Regions from separate parts of the Syntrophobacter fumaroxidans MPOB genome, predicted to be linked through region 3. Evidence: riboswitches for the same ligand, from Rfam matches in the RefSeq annotation. Region 3 holds a riboswitch; each other region holds the start of a gene.
The links. Region 3 has a riboswitch for cobalamin ahead of cobT (nicotinate-nucleotide--dimethylbenzimidazole phosphoribosyltransferase). Riboswitches for the same ligand answer to the same signal wherever they lie in the genome.
Positions count from the first base shown of each region.

Region 1: linked by a shared signal. The riboswitch ahead of cbpB (peptide-modifying radical SAM enzyme CbpB) and the one ahead of cobT (nicotinate-nucleotide--dimethylbenzimidazole phosphoribosyltransferase) in region 3 are both predicted to bind cobalamin.
Region 2: linked by a shared signal. The riboswitch ahead of SFUM_RS11055 (precorrin-8X methylmutase) and the one ahead of cobT (nicotinate-nucleotide--dimethylbenzimidazole phosphoribosyltransferase) in region 3 are both predicted to bind cobalamin.

Region 1 covers NC_008554.1:3,034,460-3,036,721, forward strand. The annotation lists gene cbpB (peptide-modifying radical SAM enzyme CbpB) at 1-935, opposite strand, end outside; cobalamin riboswitch at 1,153-1,339, opposite strand; gene sbtM (thio(seleno)oxazole modification radical SAM maturase SbtM) at 1,728-2,262, opposite strand, start outside.
Region 2 covers NC_008554.1:2,610,429-2,612,690, forward strand. The annotation lists gene cobI (precorrin-2 C(20)-methyltransferase) at 1-507, opposite strand, end outside; gene SFUM_RS11055 (precorrin-8X methylmutase) at 520-1,194, opposite strand; cobalamin riboswitch at 1,452-1,645, opposite strand; gene SFUM_RS11060 (UPF0182 family protein) at 1,927-2,262, shown strand, end outside.
Region 3 covers NC_008554.1:386,747-389,008, reverse strand. The annotation lists gene cobT (nicotinate-nucleotide--dimethylbenzimidazole phosphoribosyltransferase) at 250-1,311, opposite strand; cobalamin riboswitch at 1,437-1,638, opposite strand; gene SFUM_RS01635 (DUF3303 domain-containing protein) at 1,665-1,940, opposite strand; gene SFUM_RS01630 (protein kinase domain-containing protein) at 2,236-2,262, opposite strand, start outside.

The DNA.
Region 1 (2,262 bases), 2.3 Mb from region 3:
AAATTGGCGACAACCAGTTTTCGCCCGGTCTCGACGTACAATTCGTGCGCACGGTCCAGCGCACGGCAGAAACGCTCCGCCAGCACCCGGTCGGACGGTTTGAGGTCCCTGCCGCCCTGCTGCGTGCAGCGGACCGGGTTGAACATCACCGTGGCGATGCCCCGTTGGTGGTAGAAATCCACCATGGCGGGCAAAGTGTGGACGTTGCCGCGCGTCACCGTTGTGATCACATTGAAGGCCGGATAAGATGCCAGCTTCTCGATCACCTCCGAGACCCGCTCGAACCCGCCCGTTCCGCTCCAGTTCCTGCGCGTGAGGTTCGCCACGTCCGCGGTCGGAGCGTCGAGCGAAACCCCGATGCCGACGCCGTGATCCTTCAGGAAGGCTATGGCCTCGTCGTCCAGCAGCATCCCGTTGCTCTGGATGCCGAAGGTGAAGTCATCGCGGAACCTTTCCATTCCGGCGAAAATCGCTTCCTTCGCCATCAGCGGTTCGCTTCCGTGGAAGATCAGCTGGGGCCGCGCGCCCGCAGGCATGATCCCGCAAAACCAGGACTTGAGGCGTTCCAGGGCCGAGCAGACCTCCTCCGGCGTCATGGTCTTCCCGTTGCGACGCAACTCCTCCGGCAGGTAGCAATAGCTGCAGTTGAAGTTGCACCGGTCCGTCGGGTTGAAGTAAACGGCCGAAGGCTTCAGGCCGAAGCGAAGATGCCCCATTTCCTCCCGGAAGGAATCGGCCCGGGCGCGGAGGTCGCCGACGAGCTCCCCGGCAAGGGCGTTGCCGAGGGCATGGCGTTCGACCAGCGCCCACCAGGCCAGGTCCGGTTCGACGACAGCCACCCGGTTCGGGTCGCCGAAATCCAGGACGGCCAGACCGGGCCCGTAACCGGTGTTCGCGTACAGAGTCGAAGGACTGTGTTCTCGTGCGGTATTCATGGGTTTTCCTTACTTCCCGGCAGTCTCCGGGGTGAGCAGAATGTAATGGGACAGACCCGTTCCCGCGGAATTGCGGCAACGGCGGCGGTAAGAAATGATACGGGGTTCTTTCGTCATGTTTTGCTCCTTTCACGGTTTGTACGGCGCGCTCCAATAAAAAAACCCGGACAAGCCGCGCTCTCGCGCATGGCTTTCCGGGTTCCCTTTACCATCCGGACCCCGTCCAGGCTCTCCTGCAGGTCTTCTGACTCTCGGATCAACTGGGGATTCGCGGCCTTCCCTTCGAGGTGGACCCCGAAAGTGACCGAGCCTTCGCTCAGGGCAAATCCCCATCCCCGATCACAGCGGCGGGACCGTCACGGAATTTCACCGTGTTCCGGGATGCAGGAAAACGACGGATTCTGAACTGCGTCTTGTACATTGCCCAAAGAAGTCGACCGTTGTCAAGCGTTTTCAAGAGGCTTGCACGGCCGGTCGCGGATTCATCCGGTCGCGGCCGCGAACGATCGGTTTGGCCCGGGGACACGGCATGGCACGTCCGCCGCGCAATCCGGCGAGCCGGTGTTGAGCGATTTCGAACGCAATTATCCATGCCCCCTGCGACACCCGCGAAGCATGAAAACAGACTCACCCGGGGATTTGTTTTCCAGGTAATCGGCATCGGAGCGGAACGGAGCTCTCCCACCGGTTCCTTCAAGCTTTAGGCTTTTCTTGACGAACACCTCGCCGGTTACGGCTTCAACCGCCTCAGCGGGGGGGGCCGGATCACTCGGCCCGGCTTGCGTGGAAGCATCAATCATCGAGGAAGCAAAAAGGATCGCGCTCGCGGAAAATATCCAGTCCGAAGCTGTGGGAGACCGCGAGGCAGCCTCCGCAGGCGGGTCTGAGGGCACAGGACCGGCAGGCGCCGGACCCCTCCCGGTACCGACGAGCTTCCCTGGAATCGTAGACGGAGGCAATGCCGTCACGGACCACATTTCCGATCCGGGATGGGAAGTTGCGGCAGGCATGCGTTTCCCCGTCCGCAAGGACGGCAATGGAGTTGAAGGCGGCTCCGCACCCGTACCCGGAGCAGCCTCCGAAGAGGGAAAGGCCCCGCTTGCGCCGAACGATGTTGAGGAGACTGTCCTTGAAGCTGATAGTGGGATTGTCCTCGGATGCGTCCGCAAAGGCCTCCAGAAATGCGGCGAAGTCCTCGAGAGCCGGCAGGTCCGGATTCGGTCCGTCCTCGGATCGACTCAGACGTATGAAAGTGAACAGGTCCGCCCATCCCCTCAGCAGCTCGGCAAGCGGTAGAATGTCACCCATGTTGTCACGGGTCAGGGTG
Region 2 (2,262 bases), 2.2 Mb from region 3:
CGTTTCGATCGCCGCGTTCAGGCGGGTTCCGCCCTTGGCTCCCGATATGATGGTGATGGCTTCCTCGCCTTCGGCCAGGGGCAGATTGGCGCAGGCCGCGGCGGCCTGGTAGGAGGTGATGCCGGGGACGACGACGACGTTGACATCGGGAAGCCTGCTGCGCACCTTCCTCATGAGATAGATGAACGTGCTGAAGGTGAGCGGATCTCCGAGTGTGATGAAGGCGACGTTCTTTCCCTGCCTGAGAATCTCGACCACCTGTTCGCAGTTGGCCGTCCATGCATTTTCCAGGTGTTCGGAATCGAATGTCATGGGAAAAGCCAGCTGGTCGATGGGCGTTCCGGGCGGCAGATGCTCCCGCACGATGTCGTGCGCCAGGCTGTAATCGTTGCTGGACGAGGAAGCGGCAAAAACATGGGCCGCTTCCTTCAGAACTTTCACCGCCTTCAGCGTGAGCAGTTCCGGATCCCCGGGCCCGACGCCGACCCCGTAAAGAGTGCCGAACATGGCTGAATATCCTTATTGGTTGACATTTCCGGCCAATTCCAGAAGCGCATGCAGGATGGCCACCGCCACCGAACTTCCTCCCTTGCGGCCGAGAACGGCGATGGCGGGCTGATCGGTCATCCGTTGGAGCTGGTCCTTGGATTCCGCGGCCTGCACGAATCCCACCGGGACACCGATCACCAGCGCGGGGCGCACGCCGTCTTCACGAATCAGACGGAGCACCTCGAGCAGCGCGGTGGGTGCGTTCCCGATGGCCACGACGGCGCCGTTCAACTGGTCGGAAACGCCCCTGAATGCGGCAACCGAACGCGTGACCCCCTGTTCTTCGGCCCGTATCCGGCTTTCCGGGTGGAGTGCCGGAACCACCGCCTCATTCCCGTACCACTGCAATCGCCACGGCGACAGCCCCACGGCAATCATGCGCGTATCGGCGAAAATGGAAGCGCCCCGTGTCAAAGCCGCCACCCCCGAGGCCACAGCCCGGGGATGAAACCGAATCTGCCGGGCATAATCGAAATCGCCCGTGGTGTGGATCACTCGACGCACCACCTGCCACTGGTCCTCGGGAAAAGGATGCTCCCCCATTTCGGCATCGATGATGCGGAAACTCTCCATCTCGATGGAGCGCCCCGCTTCCACCAATCCCGGCCGATCCTCCGTTGAACCCATGAGCTCGTTCAAAGCCATTGCATCTCTCCGACCCCGACGCCCGCCGACCTGGTGAACGCGACACGACCACGCGGGCGCAAACCCGACGCTTCACGTACAACCCCTTGGCATCGTCACGCCCGGTACCCGAAGGCGTGTCGAGGGCGATCAAATAAAAAAAGTCCTCAAAACCCCTTTTCTTGCGGAGTTTCAAGGACTGCACCCAGCTCGACTTGATCCTTTTCTCATCAGGGAATACCGCGTTCCCCACGGAATGCCGTTCCATTCCGGCCCTGAGAACCCCTGAGGCGCAGGCAGGTTTTCTGGCTCACGGATCAGCCTACTCACCACGCCTTCCCGGCCCGTTGATTCCGGACCAGTGGCAAACCGGCGGTTTTCGTCCCCGTTTACAGCGGCGGGACCGCGACGGCATCTCACCGTCTTCCCTTTTGAATCCCCAATATTGGATACCTGTGCCTGTATAATTTCAAAGAACTGATTATCTTCTACCTGTTCCAGCGGATGAACCCGATGGAGAAAAACCCGGCGCACGGTCAACGGCCACGCCGCCGCACGACCCTTCATGCACTGTCTATCGCATTTGCCGGCCGGCGTCAACGCAAATGCTCGAAGCACGGCGGGGATGCACTGGAAACGGCTGCGAAAATCTTTGACCCGATGCGTTCGATATGGTTCAATTCCTCAATTTTTCCGGGAGTCATCGATCGCATCATTAGGGTTTCTCCCTCACCGGTGCCAAAGGAGTCGCAAATGAATCGTTGGGCACGCTGGCCTCTCATCATCCTGATCGGCATTTTGGGCATCTCGGCTGTTGTTATCCTGTCCAGCCTTGCTTCGGTCGACTACCTGATCAACATCTGGTGGTTCGATTCCCTCGGGTACGGGCTTTACTACTGGCTGCGGCTCCTCTACCGTTACATCGTCTTCGGAGCGGTCACCCTCTTGTTTTTCCTGATTTTTTTTCTCAATTTCTGGGTGGCTTCGCGATACGTGGGGAATGTGCCGCCCGCCCCGTCGAAGTTCAGGATCGCCGCGCTCGACCGGTACTTGAACGTCGTCCGGATGTTCAGGTCCGGGTCGCTCTGG
Region 3 (2,262 bases):
CCCGATTTACAATCCATCAGGATGACGGCTCCCGTATTCCATCCAGGCCGCCGCCCCTGCCGGCCGGCCCGGCGGCCCCCCGCGCGCGCTTACGAGGGAACACCCGGCAAGGACGGATATCGTGTCTGCGCGGTCTCCCCCGCGCTTCCGCGGGGAGGGATTCGGCCATGCGCGGGAGCGCGTGAGGCTGACGGGCATCGTCCGGGAGCACTTCGCCCTGGTTAGACCATGCGCGTGAGTGCCTGGGGATCAGTGCCCCGTGTCCGTCACTCCCGCTTCTTCGAAGGTCTTGCACTCAACGAGCACTTTCGCCGCCGCTTCCACGATGTTCATTGCCAGCGCGGACCCCGTGCCTTCCCCCAGTCTCATGTCCAGATCGAGTATCGGGCGCATGCCCAGCATGTCCACCATGGCGGTGTGTCCGACCTCCCGGCTCCGATGCGACACAAAAAGGTAGTCTGCGGCTTTCGGCGCGAGCCTGCATGCGACAAGCGCCCCGGCGGTGGCGATGAACCCGTCGCAGATGATCGGAACGCGGAGTGCCGCCGCACCCAGAACGGCGCCGCCCAAGGCGGCGATCTCAAACCCTCCCACTCCGGCGAGCACGCCCAGGGGATCATTCGGGTCGGGCCTGTTCACTGCGAGCGCCCTTTCAATCACTCGGACCTTCCGCTCGAACGCGACGTCGTCGATGCCGGTCCCCCTGCCGGTGAGATCCCGCACGGGCTTGCCGCCAAGAGCCGCGATGATGGCCGTCGACGGCGTGGTGTTACCAATCCCCATGTCCCCCGTGCCGAACAGGAGATACCCCTCCTTCAGGTGCGCGTCCTGCACGATTTCCGCACCGATCGTCAGACCCCGGACCGCCACCTCCCTGCTCATGGCGGGGCCCACGGCGATGTTTGCGGTGCCTTTGCCCAGTTTACGGCGCAAAACAGGCCAGTCCGGAGGCAGATCCGATGCGACGCCGCAATCCACCACCCGCACGGCCGCGCCGCAGTGGACCGCCAGGATGTTGATCGACGCCCACCCGCGCACGAAGCTGCCCACCATCTGCGCGGTCACTTCCTGCGGATAGGCGCTGACCCCTTCCGCGGCCACGCCGTGGTCGCCGGCCATGGTGAAGATGATCTTCCTGCCCACCGCGGGAGTGAGGCTCCGTTTGATCGCCGCCAGTCGCGCCGCGATGACCTCAAGCCGTCCCAGCGAATCGCGCGGCCGAATCTGAGCGTGCAGTCTTTCCCATGCCTTCGCCTCCCAATCCTTGGAGGCCGGCTCGATGCGTTCCAACAAACGATCAAGCTTCTCCATATCCTGCTGGCTCCTTTGAAAGCATTTGCTTTCTCGAAAAAAAATGATCCTTCAAACCTCTGCATCGAGGCTTGAAGGATCGCTTTATGGCTTCGGCAATCCCACCGCCCAACAAACGGCACCGACCGCACCAAGTCTTCACGGCAGGTCTTCTGGCTCGCGGATCGACTTACTTCCCGGCCCCTTCCCGTTCTCCCCCTGCGCACGAGATGAGAGAGCACAGTGGTCGCCGCCGGGTTTCATCCCCGCTCACAGCGCCGGCCAAACGCGTCGGCATCGCACCGACTTCCCTTTTGAGCCCGAGGCACCGCAAAGACATCGTTTCATCCGGGCGTCGAAAACCGAACCCGTTTTTACTTTGTACCGACCCGTTTGAGGAATTTCAGGGCCTTTTCCGTTTCCATGACGGGAATGATTTCGGCGATTCCGAGGTCCGTCCAGGCATAGACGGACGCCGCCAGGTGGACCTCGTCGTCGGCCTCGAACAGTCTGAAAACCCGATGGCCGGAGATGTCGAACCATTCACCCTTGACTTCCACACCCTGGTGTTTGGTACCGGTTCCCATGCCTCTCTGGATAACGTCGTCCCGGTCTTCAGGGGAATAGCTGAAAATGGCAAGAAATAACATGAAAATTCTCCTTTCTGGAGTGACTTCGACTGCTTTCGACCGTCGGACCCGGCCGCACGCCGTTAGACGATCGCGGGGACTTCCGTGCCACAATCCCCCGGAATATTCCGGCCCCCGCAGCGCCCGGCCAAGGCGCGCCGCACACTTCAAGCCTCCCGGCGGACAATCGGGTGCCCGTGCCAATGCCGACCATTATAGATAAACACGGGATGTTAACGCAAGTCAATCCGGGGAGCGCGATCCGGCATGCCGCGGGAAAAGGCGAGGACGGGAAGACCATGGGGGCCGAAGAAGGCTAGATCTTGGACCGGAGACGATCGAG